Regions from separate parts of the Bradyrhizobium algeriense genome, predicted to be linked through region 1. Evidence: predicted binding sites of a transcription regulator. Region 1 holds the regulator's gene; each other region holds the start of a gene.
What was found. The regulator LexA, encoded in region 1, represses DNA repair genes until DNA is damaged. The targets are predictions, from matches to a motif close to TGTTCNNNNTGTGTTCNG.

Region 1 (6,181 bases):
GACGCAGCGCTCCTTCTTCATGACGGCCGTGGTGCTGATCGCGGTCATGGTCGATCGCCGGGCGATCACGTTTCGCACGCTCGCGGTCGCGGCCCTGATCGTGCTGACGGTGGCACCGGAAGCACTGGTGCATCCGAGTTTTCAAATGTCTTTTGCCGCCACGCTGGGCCTGGTGGCGTTGGTGCAGATCGGCATGCCGCGCCTGTTCGCGGCGCCGGACAACACCGCAACCGCGCGGGCGGCGCTGTGGGGCGGTCGCGAACTCACGATGTTGTTGCTGGCCTCATTGGTGGCGGGGCTCGCGACCATGCCCTATGCGGCCTTTCACTTCCACCGCGTCACGCCTTATGGCGTGCTGGCCAATCTCGCGGCGATGCCGGTCGTCTCCGCGGTCGTGATGCCGGCGGGCCTGCTCGGCCTCGTCGCGATGCCGTTCGGCTTCGACCGGCTGTTCTGGGCGATCATGGGCGTCGGCATCGACTGGATGATCGCGGTGACCCAATGGGTCGCGGCGTTGCCCGGCGCGGTCGGCCGGGTGCCGGCGTTCGGCATCGGCCCGCTGATTGCGGCGAGCCTCGGCATCATTCTGCTCGGCCTGCTGCGCACGCCGCTGCGCTGGTCGGGCGCGGCGCTGGTGCTATCGGCGGCGCTGTGGGCGGCGAGGGTGCCGCAGCCGGATATTCTGGTCTCCGCCGACGGCCGCAATGTCGGCGTCCGCGGCCAGGATGGAAGGCTGCATCTGATGCATGCGGTGAAGGGCTCCCGGGATGCCTTCCTGCTGAAGGAGTGGCTGGCGGCGGATGCGGACGCACGCACAGCGGCCGATGCATCGCTCACCGCAGGTGTTTCATGCGACGACCTTGGCTGCGTGATGCAATCCGCCGCCGGCGGCCTGGTCGCGCAGGCGCACAAGCCCGAGGCGCTGGCGGACGATTGCGAGCGCGCGGCGCTCATTGTGACGCTGCGGCAGGTGCCCGCTTCATGCGCGGCTTCGGTCATCGATGCCGACCGGCTGCGGCGGCAGGGCGCGATGGCGTTGCGGCGAGGCCGTGAGGGATTTGTCGTCGAGGCGGCAAAACCCAGGGGGATCGATCGCCCGTGGTCGCCGGCCATCGCCGACGAGAGCGAGGCAGACGCCACCGTGCTTGCGCCACGCGTCGTGCCGCGCGCGGTCGACGCCACGCCGGCCGAGGCCGACCTTCAGGCGGAGGAGTAGAGCTCCAGCGAAAGCCTGCCCCGGACTTGATCCGGGGAGGAGACCGGTTCGCGTCAAGAAAACGCGTCAAATCAAAAAATCTAACCCCAGGGCTCTAGATGAATTTCAGTGCTCGTCGAGCGGGGGACTTGAGGGAGTGGCCGGTATTTCGAATGCGCCGAGGTGGAATTCCTCCGGCGCGTCGGGGGTCGACGGCAGGTTGACCAGCGTGAACGACGCCTCGGGGAATTGCCGCCAGATCGCGAGATCTTCGGCCGTGATAGTCAGCCAGCCGTACCGGAACATGTACCGTCCGGGCTCCGTGACGCGACCGGCTTTTTGCCATGTAACCTTGTTGACCACCGACTGCCCCTCGGCGCCCAGTTTCTCACAAAACCATATCACCACGATCCGCCGGCCTGAAACCGGCGGATCGCATGTGCGTCGTTTATCCGGTCACGATGGATCCGGCCCGAGGCGCCTCCGTCACCGCTTCCTTTGCCTTCGCCGACCGTTCGCCCTCGGTCACCGGCAATTGCAGCACGGTCGCGCGCTGGCCTTCGCAAAGCTGCGTCACCAGCACATGGCTTCCGTCAGGAAATTCGATCGCGTCATGATGGCGATCGGACACTTCGGGTTCAATCTGGTTGAACTTGCCGACCCGCCAGTCGGTGGTTCGCGTCCAGATCCATCGGTTGTCGTATCTGACGTCCTCGGTGAACGCCAGTTCGGTGCCGGGAAGCATGCAGACCGCCACTGCGGGCTCGCGTTCCGACGCAAAGCCGCGGGTCGATGTACCGCGGAATGTGGTGGTGATCAGCGTCTCGCCGACCTGGGCCGGTCGCGTTGCCACAGCATGCAGGCTATAGTCACACATCGGATGGCTCCCTCATTTGAGATAGCTGACCCGTGTCTTGAAGGAGGCACAGGCCTCTATCAGAGTAGACTTGGCGCAGAGCCTTTTCTTGTTTCTGGGCATTTCTGCGACGGACGCACTGCGCTTAAATCACAAACGCGATAACGCAGGTTAGTTCCCCACGCCCCACAAAAAACCTCGGCCGAAGGCCGGGGCCGTCGCAGTCCTGTCGGTAACCCGACCATTCAATACTTCCGGTACAGACCGATCAGCTTGCCCTGAATCCGGACCCGGTTCGGCGGCAGGATGCGCACTTCATAGGCAGCGTTGGCGGGCTCCAGCGCGATCGAGGCGCCACGGCGGCGGAAGCGTTTTAGCGTGGCTTCCTCCTCGTCGATCAGCGCCACCACGATGTCGCCGGTGTCGGCGGTTTCGTTGCGCTGGATCAGTGCCATGTCGCCGTCGAGAATGCCGGCGTCCACCATGGAATCGCCGCGCACTTCGAGCGCGTAATGCTCGCCGGAGCCGAGCATGTCGGGCGGCACGCTGATGGTGTGGCTGCGGGTCTGCAGCGCCTCGATCGGCGTACCGGCGGCGATCCGGCCCATCACGGGCACGGCGACCGGGCGGTTGCCGTCGTCCTCGCTGGCCGGCGCGCTTACGGGGCGTTTGCCGAGCGTGCCTTCGATGACGCTCGGCGTGAAGCCGCGGCGGCCGTTGCCGGCGGCAGCCAGCTCCGGCAGCTTGATGACTTCGATGGCGCGGGCGCGGTTGGGCAGGCGGCGGATGAAGCCGCGCTCCTCCAGCGCCGTAATGAGGCGGTGAATTCCGGATTTCGAGCGCAGATCGAGCGCATCCTTCATCTCGTCGAAGGAGGGCGGTACGCCGGCTTCCTTCAGCCGTTCATTGATGAAACGCAGAAGTTCATACTGTTTGCGCGTAAGCATCGCGAGCATTCCCCCGGTTGGTACAGTCTTTCGGTCCCGAATCTCCAGGGTCCATCGCGGGAGTCCCCAAAACTCCCAACCATAGACACTAGCAGTCGAAACAAATCATGAACGGACACTATATGTTCGATATGTGTTCCGCAACCACTTAATTTCAGGTGAACGCATTGCGGCTTCGGCTGAAGACACCCTCAAAGGCGCCGTTCAGGCGTCATTCCGGCAGCCGGAGCAGCTCGCAACGCGAACCCTTCGCGGCAGCCGGCGCGAACGGCGGACGTATCACAAGTGCCCGTGCCGCAGCGAGATTCCCCAATAGCGATGAGTCCTGGTGACTGACCGGCACCGCGATCAGCGTGCCGTCTTCGCGCGCTTCGAGGCGGGCCCGAAGATAGTCTTCACGCTGGTCGTTGGCAGCGAGATCGTGGCCCAGCAGGGCGCTTTCGCGCCGATGATGGACGGCGTCGCGGCCCGATAATGCACGAATCAACGGCACCAGAAACAGGAAGCCGCAGACATAGGAGGAGACGGGATTGCCGGGCAGGCCGATCACCCGCATCGTGCCCAGCCTGCCGTGCATCATCGGCTTGCCCGGCCGCATCGCGATGCGCCAGAACATCATGGCCGTCCCCTCGGCCTCCAGCGACCGCTTGACGAGGTCGTGGTCGCCGACCGAGGCGCCGCCCATGGTGATCAGGATATCCGCGTTTGCCTCGCGCGCACGGCGGATGCCTTGCGCGGTGGCATCGACCGTATCGGCGGCGATCCCGAGATCGACGACCTCGGCGCCCGCCGCCCGCGCCAGTGCTCGGATCCCGTAGCCGTTGGAATAGACGATCTGGCCTGGGCCGGGGGTAGCGCCCGGCATCACCAGCTCGTCGCCGGTGGCGAGCACTGCGACTTTCGGGCGGCGGTGCACCGCAAGCTCCGGATAGTTCATGCCGGCGGCGAGTGACAAATCGCGGTCGGTGAGGCGGCGCCCGCGCGTGAGCAGCACATCGCCCTCACGGAAATCGACGCCGGCGGGGCGGATATGCCGCCCTCGAACGGCGGCTTCGGTGATGGCGATGTGATCGCCGTCGATGGCCGTGTCTTCCTGGATGATGACGGCATCAGCGCCGTCAGGGATCACGCCGCCGGTGAAGATCCTCATCGCTTCGCCTTGGCCTACCTTCCGCTCGAACGGGCGGCCGGCGGCGACCTCGCCGATCACCTTCAGCCGCACCGAAAGATCGGCGGCATCGGCCGCGCGCACCGCATAGCCGTCCATCGCCGACATCGCCTGCGGCGGCTGCGTGCGCCGTGCCGCGACGTCGCGCGCCAGCACGCGATGCCAGGCATCGTCGAGCGCGACCATCTCTTCGGGCAACGGTTCGGCGCCGGCAAGGATTGCGGCAAGCGCATCGGCGACAGGCATCAAGGCCACGGGCAGACCTCCAGCAGCATGATCCGGAAAAGTGGACACCGGTTTTCCGAATAGATCACGCTCAAATCAAAGGGATAGAGCGGGATGACGGTTCAAAGAAACGTCATGCCGCTCTAGATCTCAAGTGCGGTCAGCGCCCTTGCCACGTCATCCGTCGATGTCACGTGGATGGCACAAAGGCCGCGCGCCCGCGCACCTTCGATATTGGCGGCCGAGTCGTCGAAGAACAGGATCCGCGACGCCGGCACACCGATCGCTTTTACCACATGATCATAGGCTTCCGCGTCGGGTTTGCGCAAACCGATGCTCGATGACAGGAATATCTCGCGGAAATGGCTGAGCACGTCGCCATAGGCCTGCGAGAAATGCGCGACATGGGCCGGATTGGTGTTGGAAAAAGCATAAAGCGGCAGGCGTTGTGCTGCGCCGGCCAGCAGCGGCGCAATTCCCGGCATCTCGCCGGTGAAGATCGCGTTCCAGCCTTCCAGGAACTGCGCGTCGGTGAGGCCGATGCCGAGCGACTGGCGCAGGCTCGCAAAGAACGCCGCGTCGTCGATCCGGCCGATCTCGTGATGCTTGAAACTGTCGTTGACGACAAAGCGCCTGGCGAGGTCGGCGGGCTCGCAGCCCGCGTGCCCTGCCCATTTCGCCATCACCTGATCGAAGCTGATGTCGAGCACGACACGGCCGAGGTCGAACAGCAACACGTCGACGGAGGAGGGCGCTGGCGGCAAATTCATGGCCATCGTTTACAAAACTGGTCAGCCATGGGCAACGGGCTGGACTGAATTCGGCCCGATCCGGCGTTTAAGCCGGTGCCGGAGCTGTGCTAAGCCTTGGCGCGAAAAAGGGAGTGCTGGTGGCATGAAAATCCTGGGCAGAATTTTGGGCGCTACATGTGTGATCGCCGCGCTGACCGGGCCCGTCTGGGCTCAGAATCCTATTCCCAGATACGGTGAGACCGACAAGGAAAAGTCGGCAACCGAAAAAGCGGCCGAAAGGGACGCCGAAAGGGCCTACAAGCGCTCGCTCGGCAATATCCCGGAGCAGAAGAGCACCGACCCCTGGGGAACCATGCGCAGCGACAGCGCGCCGCCGAAAGCGGCGGCCAAAGATACTGCCAAGGCGTCGCCGGCCAAGCCGAAAGCCAAATCTGCCGACGGCGCCGCAAAGTAGAAGACACTTCCCGGCGCCGGCACTTCCAGGTGCGATGCCGGGACAATGATGTCCGGGTGCGAGGAAACGACGGATGACGGAAACGCTGCTGTTTTCCCCGATGACGATCCGCGGCGTTACGCTGAAGAATCGCATCGTGGTGCCGCCGATGCATCAATATTCGGCCCAGAAGGGTTTTCCGACCGACTGGCACCTGATGAACGCGGGCAAATTCGCCGCCGGCGGCGCCGGCCTCGTGGTCGTGGAATCGACCAAGGTCGAGCGGCGCGGCTGTGGCACGGTCGGCGATCTCGGCATCTGGGACGACGGCTTTGTCGAACCGCTCGGCCGCCTCGCCAAATTCATCAGGCAGCAGAATTCGGTCGCCGGCATTCAGCTCGGCCATTCCGGCCGCAAGGCGCGCGCGACCCGGCCCTGGGAGGGCGATCGCCCGCTGCAGCGGACGCCCGAAATCGAGGATTGGGACGCCTGGCAGCCGGTGGCGCCGAGCGCCATCGCCCATAGCGAGAAATGGCCGGTGCCGAAGGCGCTGGCTCGGGGCGAGGTGAAAGACCTGGTGCAGGCCTGGGGCAGTGCTGCGTGGC
Region 2 (6,181 bases), 110 kb from region 1:
TCGCGGACGCGGGGAACGGCCTTGAAGAATTCGGCGGCTTCTTCCACCGTCATGTCGAGCACGTCGGCGATGCTCTTGCCCTTGAACAGGACTTCGAGCGTTTCGCGGTTGTAGCGCTTGCCCTTGCAGGTGTCGCAGGTGACGTAGACGTCGGGCAAGAAGTGCATCTCGATCTTGATGACGCCGTCGCCCTGGCAGGCCTCGCAGCGGCCGCCCTTGACGTTGAAGGAGAACCGTCCCGGCTCGTAGCCGCGCGCCTTGGCTTCGGGAAGGCCGGCGAACCATTCGCGGATCGGCGTGAACGCGCCGGTATAGGTCGCGGGGTTCGAGCGCGGGGTGCGGCCGATCGGCGACTGGTCGATGTCGATGATCTTGTCGATATGCTCCAGCCCTTCGATGCGGTCGTGGGGGGCGGCGCCTTCGCTGGCGTTGTTGAGTTTGCGGGCGATGGCCTTGTAGAGCGTGTCGATCAGGAGCGTCGACTTGCCGCCGCCGGAGACGCCGGTAACGCAGGTGAACAGCCCGAGCGGGATTTCCGCCGAGACGTTCTTTAAGTTATTGCCGCGGGCGTTGACGACCTTGATGGTGCGCCGGTGGTTCGGCGGCTTGCGCTCGGGGATCGCCACCGACATCTCGCCGGTGAGGTATTTGCCCGTCAGCGATTTCGGGTTCTTCATGATTTCGGCTGGCGTGCCCTGCGCCACGATGTGGCCGCCATGCATGCCGGCGCCGGGGCCGATATCGAGCACGTAATCCGCGAGCCGGATCGCGTCCTCGTCATGTTCGACCACGATCACGGTGTTGCCGAGGTCGCGCAGCCGCTTCAGCGTTTCCAATAGCCGCGCGTTGTCGCGCTGGTGCAGGCCGATCGAGGGCTCGTCCAGCACATAAAGCACGCCGGTCAATCCCGAACCGATCTGCGAGGCGAGGCGGATGCGCTGGCTTTCGCCGCCGGACAGCGTGCCGGAGGCGCGGGAGAGCGTGAGATAGTTCAGGCCGACGTCGAGCAGGAACGACAGCCGCTCGCGGATCTCCTTCAGCACCCGCGTGGCGATCTCGTTCTGCTGCGTGTTGAGCGCTTTCGGCACGCTCTCGAACCACTCGCCGGCGCGAAGCACCGACAATTCCGAGATTTCGCCGATATGCTTGCCGCCGATCTTGACGCACAGCGCCTCGGGCTTGAGGCGATGGCCGTTACAGCCGGCGCAGGGGATGTCGGAGAAATATTTTGCCAGCTCCTCGCGCGCCCATTCGCTCTCGGTCTCGCGGTAGCGGCGCTCGAGATTGGTGATGACGCCCTCGAACGGCTTTTTGGTATCGTAGGATCGGACGCCGTCCTCGTAGGAGAATTTTATCTCGTCGTCGCCGGAGCCGTGCAGCAATGCTGCCTGCGTCTTCTTCGGCAGGTCCTTCCACTTGGTGTCGAGCGTGAACTTGTAGAATTTGCCGAGCGCTGTCAGCGTCTGGATGTAATAGGGCGAGGACGATTTGGCCCACGGCGCGATCGCGCCCTTGCGCAGCGTCATCTCCTTGTCGGGAATGACGAGGTCCTCGTCGATATGCTGCTCGACGCCGAGGCCGCCGCAGGCGGGGCAGGCGCCGTAGGGGTTGTTGAACGAGAACAGCCGCGGCTCGATCTCGGGGATAGTGAAGCCGGAAACCGGGCAGGCGAATTTTTCCGAAAACAAAATGCGCTCAGGCCCGCTCTTGTCGTGGATCTTTGCGGTCTTCTTGTCGGACTTTTTCTCTTCCGCAGCACCCGCCGGCGCGTCGGCGTATTCGATCACAGCCAAGCCCTCGGCGAGCTTCAGCGCGGTCTCAAAACTTTCGGCGAGGCGCTGGCCGATGTCCGGGCGGACCACGATGCGGTCGACGACGACGTCGATATCGTGCGGGAATTTTTTGTCCAGGGTCGGCGCCTCCGCCAGCTCATAGAAGGTGCCGTCGATCTTGACGCGCTGAAAGCCCTTCTTGAGCCATTCGGCGAGCTCCTTCTTGTACTCGCCCTTGCGGCCGCGCACGACCGGCGCGAGCAGATAGAGGCGGGTGCCTTCGGGCAGCGCCAGCACGCGGTCGACCATCTGCGAGACGATCTGGCTTTCGATCGGCAGCCCCGTGGCGGGCGAATAGGGCACGCCGACGCGCGCCCACAGCAGGCGCATATAGTCGTAGATCTCGGTGACGGTGCCGACGGTGGAGCGCGGGTTCTTCGACGTCGTCTTCTGCTCGATCGAGATCGCGGGCGACAGGCCGTCGATCTGGTCGACATCCGGCTTCTGCATCATCTCGAGGAACTGGCGCGCATAGGCCGACAGCGATTCGACGTAGCGGCGTTGTCCCTCGGCATAGATGGTGTCGAACGCGAGCGAGGATTTGCCGGAGCCGGACAGGCCGGTGAACACCACGAGCTTGTCGCGGGGAATTTCGAGATCGACGTTCTTGAGATTGTGCTCGCGCGCACCGCGGATGGTTATCGCGCGCGATGCGGAGCCGGCGGGTGGTTGGCGCTTCGCCCTTAGCACTTCATCCATATCGGCATTTCCAGGCGCGCAGGTCGCGCGCCGAGTTGGGCGCGCATTGCCGGCTGGAAACCGGGATCAGGCGCCGATGATTGAAAGTCGGAACATAGGAAGAACGACAGAAAATATCCAGTGCCGCGCGCGAATCATCAACGGATTGTTTTCGCCGAGATATTTTTGGCAGCAGCAGTCAGTAGTGCCGCAAAAAAAAAGGCCGGCGCAAGGCCGGCCTTTTCTCAATTTCGGGAACTCAGGTGACGCGGAGATTAGTACCCGCCGAATTTGTAGTTGATGCGAGCGGTGACGATATCAACATCCTGACGGATGCGGCTCTGGGCCACCAGCGTGCCAGCCGGGAAGACGACGCCGTTGCTCACGAAGTTATAGGTCTTGTCCTGCATGAACATGTGATTGTATTCGATGCCGGCCGACCAGTTCGGGGCGAAGCCATATTCCAGGCCGACGCCGACCACGCCACCCCAACGGGTGTCATCGACGCTGTTGGCGAGCTGGACACCGGTGCCGGTCGCGAGCACGCGGTAGCGATCGGAGGTCACGGCGGCGCCGCCCTTGAGGTAGAACAGTACGTTGTTCGCGGCGTAGCCGACCTGACCGGTGAACAGTCCGAAGGCATCGACACGAGTGTCGTTGGTGAACGCCGGAAGCAGCGGGATCGCATTGCTGCCGTGGAAGTCAGCCCAGTTGCCCTGCGCTTCCACGCCGAACACCCACGAAGCAGCCTGCCAGCGGTAGCCGATCTGACCACCGACGGTGCCGCCGGTTGCGTCATGGCTGCCCTCCGAGAAAGCGATGCCGAGGCTGGTCTCGTCCCAACGGTTGCGGCTCGATCCCCAGCCGCCGTTAACGCCAGCGTAGAAGCCGCTCCAGTTGTACACCGCAACCGCCATCGCTGGTGCTTTGGTATATGGCCGTGCGGCAAGGTCTGCGGCAGTCGCGGGGGCGATTCCAAGCGCGATCAGAGCGGTGGTCGTCAACAAAACTTTCTTCACGTTTCTTCCTTTCAGCATTTCCAACGCAACTGCAGGAGTGGTCAATTTGAGGTTGCCTGCGCATATAGCGTGAAGAGATCGCAGAATGCTGTCGCCGAAAAACCACATCCGCGGCAAAAGTAGGTAATATGCAACCGTGGCGGGTATGACTATCCCGCAGTACAACCAAACAAAAAAGGCCGGCGTGAAGCCGGCCTTTTCGATTCCGTTCGTTGAAAGCGAAGATCAGTACCTCGCCGCGATGCCCGGGCCGCCGAAGCGGTAGTTGATGCGGGCGGTGACGATATCGACGTCCTGAGTGATGCGGTCGTTGCCGAGGAAGGCGCCGGTCGCGTCGACAAAGGTGTGGGTGCGGTCCTGCATGAACAGGTGATTGTACTCGACGCCGACCGACCAGTTCGGGGCGAAGCCGAATTCGATGCCCGCGCCGACCACGGCACCCCAGCGGGTGTCGTCGCCGGTGGTGGCAGCCAAGACGCCCGTGGGAACATCAAAGACGCGGAAACGATCCGCCGTAACGGCCGCACCGCCCTTGACGTAGAACAGCACGTTGTTGGCGGCGTAACCGATCTGGCCCGTGATCAGGCCGAACGCATCGATGCGCGACTCGTTACGGGCGGCGGGGAAAAGCAGGCTCACATTGCTGCCCTGGAAGTCGGCCCAGTTGCCCTGGCCTTCAACACCGAACACCCAGGTGCCGGCCTGCCAGCGATAACCGATCTGACCGCCGACGGTGCCGCCGTCTGCGTCATGGCAACCCTCGGCCCCGATGAACGCGCCGGTCACGTCGACGAAATCCCAGCACTTGCGGCTCGTACCCCAGCCGCCGTTGGCGCCGATGTAGAAGCCGCTCCAGTCGTACACGACGGCGACCGGCGCCGGCGGGGCCTTGGTGTAAGGCCGTGCCGCGAGGTCAGCCGCCGCCGCAGGGGCGGCGAACGCGATGAGGGCAACCGTACTCAAGAAAACCTTTTTCATGGGTCTATCTCCAGCTCTTCCGCTTTCCGTTGGTCCCGAAGCGTTTCGAAATGACGCGAGCATTCGCGCCGTTCGACAACCTCTATATCGCGACTCGCCCGGAAATGGTGTCGCCGGAATGCAACATGTACAAACGAAGTGTATTTACCCAAGCTAATGATTTACCTGCCATATTCACGATACCGTGCGGAACTTTCGGGTTCCATTTCGGAAGGTTTTCGGTTCCCCGTGAGTTCCCGGTAATCGCGCTTGGGTTGCATCGTGAGAACCGGGCCAGATATTAGGTGCTGGCGGGAACAAAGCTGGAACGGCTGCGGGGGCGATGCTATATGTGGATAACCGCCGGCTTGCCGAGGGATCGCTAAGTCGGCGGAGCCTGCGAGTGTATAGGGTCGTTCGAATGTCCGGAAACGGACGCAGAAGGCGGACAAGCAACAGGTCAAGAATTGAAGGCGGCCGGCACTTGGCGGGTCCGACCAGTAATTTTTGCCAGTGATTTTTTGCCGGCGATTTTTTGCCGGCGATATCGAGTGGAGAGCGGCGATGGCGGGAAGCGTGAACAAGGTGATTCTGATCGGCAACCTCGGCAAGGATCCTGAAATCCGGCGGACACAGGACGGGCGGCCGATTGCCAATCTGAGCATCGCGACGTCGGAGACATGGCGCGACAAGGGCACCGGCGAGCGTAAGGAAAAGACCGAGTGGCACCGCGTCGTGATTTTCTCCGAACCGCTTTGCAAGATTGTCGAGCAGTATCTGAAGAAGGGCGCCAAGGTTTACATCGAGGGCGCGCTGCAGACCCGCAAATGGACCGACCAGAGCGGCGTCGAGAAATACTCGACCGAAGTCGTGCTGCAGGGTTTTAACTCGACCCTGACGATGCTGGATGGCCGCAGCGGCGGCGGTGGCGGCAGTTTCGGCTCCGACGATTCAGGCGATTTCGGCTCCAGCAGTCCGGCCAGTTCCGCGCCGCGCCGGGCCGTGGCGGCCGGTGCCCGCAACAGCGACATGGACGACGACATCCCGTTCTGAATCGGGGTCTTCGCCCGGCACATTGGCTCGCAAGAAATTCTCTTGCGAGAACTGGCATCTGCGCCTGCGTTACGACTGATGCGCCGGCGCAAGAACCGGCCGCATTCCGGCTGAAAAGCCGTTTCTTGTATTGCGCCGGGGGCAGACGCGTCGCGATCCGGGCCCGCGGGCGGTTGGCCCGGCCGTTATGTTATTAATATTTACATGAGGTATTTCACTTAAGCTGATCGCTGCCTCGAACGCCAATCGGTCTTCCTCCGGGAACCACCGCCATGACCCTCGCGCCGCTGCTGGATGCCGCTCCCGCGATCCCCGTTCATGCCTTCGCGGCAATGGCCGCTTTCGCCCTTGGCCTCGTCCAGTTCGCTGCGCCGAAGGGCACGCTGCCGCATCGGACGGTCGGCTGGATCTGGGTCGGCCTGATGGCTGTCGTCGCCGCCAGCTCGTTCTGGATCCACGAGATCCGCTTGCTCGGCCCATGGAGCCCGATCCATCTGCTGTCGATCTTCACGCTGATCGTGCTGCCGATCGCGGTGTGGAGAGCCAGGCGCCATCGGATCGCCGATCATCGCCGGATCATGACGATGATTTTTGGGGGCGCGCTGGTCATTGCCGGGCTGTTCACATTCCTTCCGGGGCGGA
Region 3 (6,181 bases), 1.5 Mb from region 1:
CTGAGGTTTTCCCGCAAAAGTGTGCGCAGCCCCTCGTCAAGGCCCGCCACGGCCGGTTTGCGCCCGAACGCCAGCCCATCGAGCAAATAGCCGCATTCCCATTCGCCGAAGATGCGCGTGCCGCGGATAGTCCGCAGATGAAACAGCGGATTGGTATTCGCAAATCCCCACGCCAACATCTCCAGTATCCGCATTTCAGTTGCGCCGAGCCCGGTCACGCCGGAGGGCAGCTCTTCGAGCAGTTCGACCATGGCCGGTCTTAGCAGCGGCAAGGCGCTCAGATTGCTGGAAAGCAGATCGAAGCAGGCTTCGGGCGTCGGCGAACAATACGCCTGCCAGCTCCGGCTTGCCGTGTTCAATTCCGCCTCCGTAACGGACAAATCGAACACCTCAAGCCTGCGAAACTCCTCCGCGCGCACGCCAAGCAAATCAAAGTCAACAAGGCGAAAAACCAGCTTCGCTGCAATCTCCGGATGAGACTGGAAGTAATCGAGCAGCCAGACCAGTTGCAACTGGTCGTTAGGATGCGGGTCGAACCACAGTTCGATCGTGTCGTAGGCCTCGCAGAATTCGACAAGGCTGAGGTCTTGTCTTTCCTCGTCGTCGGCAGGCCCCCGGCGGCCATAGTCCGACCAGTGATCCCCCGAACGCTGTTCCTCCGAACGCGTTCCGAGATAGGACGAAAGCTCGTCCGGGGACGGCAACTGCCCCCACGCGAAGCGATAGCAAAAGTGGATGACAAATTCGGCAAGGCCCGAACCAAGAAGACCAAATCCGGACGAACTGGTTAGGATCAGACGCCTCATGAGCCAATCACCTGCGCACGCAGAATTACCAAACAAAACGGGCGCTGAAGACGTCGGCAACTCAACGTCCGCAGCACCCGTCTGTCGCGTTTCAAACCTTATCGGCCTGAAGCGTCGGAAACTTACTCTTCCGCCGGCTCTTCGCCGTCGGCGTCGCGCTCAGCGGGACCGGCGAGGATCTGCTCGGCGATCAGGCCGGAGTTCTGGCGGATCGCCATCTCGATCTTGGCGACCATGTCGGGATTGGCCTTGAGGAAGGTTTTCGAGTTCTCGCGTCCCTGGCCCAGCCGCTGGCTGTCATAGGAGAACCAGGCGCCGGACTTTTCTACGATGCCGGCCTTGACGCCGAGATCGAGAATTTCGCCCATCTTGGAGACGCCCTCGCCATACATGATGTCGAACTCGACCTGCTTGAAGGGCGGCGCCAGCTTGTTCTTCACCACCTTGACGCGGGTGGTGTTGCCGACCACTTCGTCGCGCTCCTTGATCGCGCCGATGCGGCGGATGTCGAGGCGGACGGAGGCGTAAAATTTCAGCGCATTGCCGCCGGTGGTGGTTTCCGGCGAGCCGTACATCACCCCGATCTTCATGCGGATCTGGTTGATGAAGATCACCATGGTGTTGGACTTGTTGATCGAGGCGGTGAGCTTGCGCAGCGCCTGGCTCATCAGCCGCGCCTGCAACCCCGGCAGCGCGTCGCCCATCTCGCCCTCGAGTTCGGCCTTCGGCACCAGCGCCGCCACCGAATCCACCACCAGCACGTCAACCGCGCCGGAGCGCACCAGCGTGTCGCAGATTTCCAGCGCCTGCTCGCCGGTATCGGGCTGCGAGATCAAGAGCTCGTCGATGTTGACGCCGAGCTTGCGCGCATAGACCGGATCGAGCGCGTGTTCGGCGTCGATGAAGGCGCAGATGCCGCCCTTCTTCTGCCCTTCCGCCACCGTGTGCAGCGCCAGCGTGGTCTTGCCTGAAGATTCCGGCCCGTAGATCTCGACCACGCGCCCCTTTGGCAACCCGCCTACGCCGAGCGCGATATCGAGCCCGAGCGAGCCCGATGAAATGGTCTCGATATCCATCGAGCGGTCGTTCTTGCCCAGCTTCATCACCGAGCCCTTGCCGAACTGGCGCTCGATCTGGGAGAGCGCGGCAGACAGGGCCTTGGTCTTATCCATGGAGGATCCTTCAACGATACGCAGGGCAGTGGCGGACATAATACGTGCTCCTTATGGCGGGGATTCGCGAGCGGGACAAACGGGCGATGGAAGGTTTTAGGATTCGATTTCTGGATTCGTTGGCGTATAGGAATTTCGTACCACGTTTGTTCTATGTTCGCAATATGTTCTTTTCCCGGAGATGGCAATGGCCTGTTTCAACCGCTGGTGGCCGGTTTTGAAGTTAACAGTGGCCTAATTTGATTTTGAGCTTAGCCTTCACTGCCTCACAGCAAGATAGAGGCAACGCCCGTGAAGTCTCTCCATTGCAGGTTCAGCAATCTGTATGGCTTTCGCAGCTTCGAATGGAGCCGCTCTGGCGGAGTCGCAGGGATATCAATGCCGCTCCGCCGTCCGCGCGGAAATGAAGGGGCCTGATTGCCGGATGGCGCTCCCGCTTAGCCCGACCAGTCACTGCAATATACCTGCTAACGCCGAGGTCGAAGTTATGGACAATAAAATCAATGAGTGCGTCAAGCGGGGACAAGCAAAAACTAGATCATGATGGAGGTCTAGAGGCCGCCAACTGAGGCGGCCTTTTTCGTTCAGGCCTGTCTTTGCGAGCGGGCCTATTTCAGCCGGTACCTTGGACACGTGAAATTTGGCCCCTGGTGCCCCAAGCAAACTTGCCAGCTTCCCAACTTTCATAATTCCGTAATTTTACGGGCAGCGGACCTTCCCGCGGTCCGCGGGCTTAAGTATCATCGAGCCTTGGGGTCAATCGACGGGGTGCGTAAATGACGGGACACACTCAATTGGCAATAACACCACGCGACCGTTTTCTTGAGACGGCGCAAAAGGAACTGGCCGCCTTCGAGCAGCGCGAGCGTGAATTTTCCAGGAAGGAACGGCAGGAGCGGGCAGCAGAATTACAAATTCCCGTCTACAAGGGCGGACTTCACAGTTAGGCAGGGCCTGTAACAAGACTGTCATCGATCGCTAATAGCCGTAGCGGACCATCCTTCGAGATGGATCATCAAAATGGTTAGACTAATAAAGCCGCCCAACAGGGCGGCTTATTTTTTGATGTTTTTCCAGCCGCACGGCTCCAGCTACGTAACCATACGGAAGTGACCCGGCGCGCAGGGCTCGGCATATTTCCGCGGATGGGCCGACACGATGCCGAAATCGGCAGCTCGGCTCGGAACGCCCGCCCTTCAAGGCCCGGCGCGAACATGGCGAGCGCTCCATATCCCCGCCGTCTTGAGTCCATTTTTGTACTTTTCCGCCGGAACGGATTCCGCCGCAGTGCGTAATCGCATCAGGAGCGACGACGGGTAGTTTAACGGGGAACCAGAATTGTGCCGGGTAAAAAATATCTAACGGAACAAGCGGCAACCTTTTTGAAATTTGCAATGGCCACCACGGATCCGGACGTCGCCGCGGGCTTTCTCGACAAGGCCGCCGACCTTTCGGCCAGGAGTGAAGAGGCGCCGGACGCCAGCCCCCGGCCGCCTGACGTAGAGCAGCCGGAAAGCTAGCTCTCGCGATGAGGCCGCCGAACCGGCGGTCTCATCGTTTATTGGTCGATCTGCAAATCATGCCTTGCGACGTCTCATGCCTTGGACGCCCCTTCGGTGGCCCTTGGGCGACATCGCTTACAATTTTAGGCGTGCTTGCAGTTTCATTTGAACCGGCCGTCAAGACGCGCACGCTATGCCTTGCTGCATGCACATACAGGTTGCCTTCACCCCCGCCCCCACCCTGCCGATGGTTCAGCAGCATGGCGCCCATCTCCTCACACGGCGCTTGAGCCTCAGCCGCACCCCGGAGCCCTCGCGGGTGCCGCAGCCGGTCCGGCCGGACGCGCCCTCCAGACCCCATATGCCGCCGCGGCAGCCTTATCCGACGCGCCAGGAATAGGCGCCGGCAGCAGCGGCCTTTCCCTGCAAGCGCGGTCGCCCCAGCCAAACGACCCCGCCGCATGGGGCTATGCAGCGAGGTCGCCGACGGCGGGGAAAATCTGGAGGACCACCCCCGCCCTCGCGAGCAGATACGTCTGCCGCAAGGGCCCCGTTTCAGCGCGCAAATTGCTCGGCAAATTCGCCCCCAGCGCGTTGAACCTTTTTCTCACCATCCAGACAAAACCTTGCCTGGGACATTGCATCACTCGGGGAATAGGCCTGCGCCGCCAAGCGACCATACTCCGCTTGCGCGGCGCAGTGCTTTTTAGCGGCGCGCAAGCGGGGCCGGCGGGGGAATTCGGACGCGCCTGCGGGGTTGGAACGCATACAGCGCCAGGACTTCTGCCGCGCCGGAGCGCGGCAAATGTCAGCAGATGGAATATGGAACTTTGTGGTTCCGCTGCCGTTATCGCGGAGGAGTGCGGGAGATTTTCATGAACCACAAAGGCGTAGAATATACGCTCACCAAGTCGGAGACCCCGGGCTTCTGGAAATGGCAATTTCGGATTGGCGACCTGGTCAGGTCGGGTAAGATCGAGGCGAGCCTTGCCTTGCTGGCATGCGCCGCGTCGAGTTAAGAATCGATCGCGAACTGAAGCACGCGGCGCACCAACTGGTGTCCTGATCGGGGCCGTGGGGTTATTCCCGGCTCCTCTCCGTTTCTTCGCAGGCGTCTGGCTGGCGCCTGATCAAATCTCGTACAGTTGCATCGTTTATTTCTTGCAATTTTAGGTGATAAGTATGGATTTGAAGCGGTTGGGGCCGCGGCGGGATTTTTCTATGGTCTACAAGGGTGTTGAATTCACCGTGACGGCGGTCGCTCCGGGCATTTGGAAATGGCAATTCCGCATCGGCGACCAGGTCATCGCGGGCAAGACCGAAGCCAAGCTCAATCTGCTGGCCATCCGGCGGGTCCAGCTTCGGATCGATCGGGAGCTGAAAAAAGCCGAACGGGATTAGCCCGCTTCGTCGGATCCTTGCGTCAGCCGCCCGCCCGTGAAATCTTAAGTAATTACATAATGTTACAGATACATCATGATGTAGCGCATATGCACGGTAACAGGCATGGGCCCGTAAAAACCCGGAGTTGATCTTTCCGCGCGCCAGGAATCCACTCCGCCTGCACTTGCGCATTCTCAGGGCCAACGGCGGCCCATTTGACGTTTGGTCCATTGCCATGCCGATCTTCTTCTTCAGCGTTCGACATGGCGTGGATGCATGCGTCAACAACGACGGCGCGGAGTTTGCGGATCATAACGCCGCCTGGAAGGAAATGACCGGCGTCTGCGGCGACATGATCGCGGACATTTCCCGCCAACTCTCCGAAAACGCCGAGTGGCAGATGGAATTGCTGGATGAATCCAGGAAGCCGGTATTCCGGATTCGCCTGGTAGCGGAGACGCTGCAGGACGCCGATCAGGAAGCGAGCTAAATTCAGGCGTCCGCCTTCTTGGTAACGGCATCCGCTTCACCGGCCGGCGCGGCGCCCTTTCGCAGCTCCCGGGCGGAGATGAATCGGACGCCAACCATCTCGCCCCTGCGCCAGACCAACGTGCATACCCGAAGCACCCCGCCGCCCGCCGTGAGGGAAAGGCCGAACACTTTGGGAACAGCGAGGTCGCCCACATCCAGGCAGGCGCCGTTATCGGAAATGTCGAGGATGTAGCACTGGATCCATGGCGCATCCGGCGCCGGAATCAGGAATCCCGGCTTGCGCAAATCGACCCGAACGAACTTGCGGGCACCAAGGTCTTTGCGGTCTCTCGTCATGATTTCTCCTGCGCGGAGAAATCCTAGGCGGAATACCTGAATACCGAGTTATCGGAATTCGGCAAAAATCGAGGTGTTGGTGATTTCGTGGACCGATTGCTCTAATCGGCGCTGGCAAGCCGGCGCATCGTGAATTCGATGTCGCCATCGGGCAGCTCGCGCCAGCTTTCGACTGAGCTCATATAGGCCGCCTTGGGATAGCGGTCGAGAAAGTCGCGCGCCCGCGCTCTGGCCTTGTCGCGCGGCAGTGTAAAAGTCTCGCGCAAATAGCCGTCGTCCGGCTTGCGCCGGCCGCCCATCCGGCTCGCGAGATCGCGCGGACGAAAGACCATGTCGTAACTCCAGACACAGGACGACAGGTCGAATATAGGGGTTGCGGCGAACGAATCCTACTCGCCGCTGTCGCGAGACAGTTACTGGTTGTTGCTGCCGGTCTTGCTCTTCTTGGGCGCCGCTGCGGCCTTGGGCGTGTCCGTGCTGCGCACGGTGC

Region 2: uvrA (excinuclease ABC subunit UvrA) is a predicted target of LexA. The motif match lies at 2,620-2,637, and genes of this name have one in related genera.
Region 3: recA (recombinase RecA) is a predicted target of LexA. The motif match lies at 2,133-2,150, and genes of this name have one in related genera.

Annotation. Positions count from the first base shown of each region.
Region 1 covers NZ_JAZHRV010000001.1:3,393,726-3,399,906, reverse strand. Annotated here, with positions in the region: gene V1286_RS16755 (ComEC/Rec2 family competence protein) at 1-1,216, shown strand, start outside; gene V1286_RS16750 (hypothetical protein) at 1,322-1,558, opposite strand; gene V1286_RS16745 (hypothetical protein) at 1,644-2,072, opposite strand; gene lexA (transcriptional repressor LexA) at 2,297-2,998, opposite strand; gene V1286_RS16735 (molybdopterin molybdotransferase MoeA) at 3,210-4,421, opposite strand; gene V1286_RS16730 (HAD family hydrolase) at 4,535-5,161, opposite strand; gene V1286_RS16725 (hypothetical protein) at 5,160-5,597, shown strand; gene V1286_RS16720 (NADH:flavin oxidoreductase/NADH oxidase) at 5,671-6,181, shown strand, end outside.
Region 2 covers NZ_JAZHRV010000001.1:3,286,596-3,292,776, reverse strand. Annotated here, with positions in the region: gene uvrA (excinuclease ABC subunit UvrA) at 1-2,531, opposite strand, end outside; gene V1286_RS16225 (outer membrane protein) at 2,786-3,529, opposite strand; gene V1286_RS16220 (outer membrane protein) at 3,755-4,507, opposite strand; gene V1286_RS16215 (single-stranded DNA-binding protein) at 5,051-5,539, shown strand; gene V1286_RS16210 (DUF2306 domain-containing protein) at 5,812-6,181, shown strand, end outside.
Region 3 covers NZ_JAZHRV010000001.1:1,867,401-1,873,581, reverse strand. Annotated here, with positions in the region: gene V1286_RS09045 (hypothetical protein) at 1-866, opposite strand, end outside; gene recA (recombinase RecA) at 929-2,017, opposite strand; gene V1286_RS09035 (hypothetical protein) at 2,755-2,925, shown strand; gene V1286_RS09030 (hypothetical protein) at 3,319-3,498, shown strand; gene V1286_RS09025 (hypothetical protein) at 4,356-4,499, shown strand; gene V1286_RS09020 (hypothetical protein) at 4,702-4,881, shown strand; gene V1286_RS09015 (DUF6894 family protein) at 5,099-5,353, shown strand; gene V1286_RS09010 (PilZ domain-containing protein) at 5,356-5,691, opposite strand; gene V1286_RS09005 (hypothetical protein) at 5,793-6,023, opposite strand; gene V1286_RS09000 (hypothetical protein) at 6,105-6,181, opposite strand, start outside.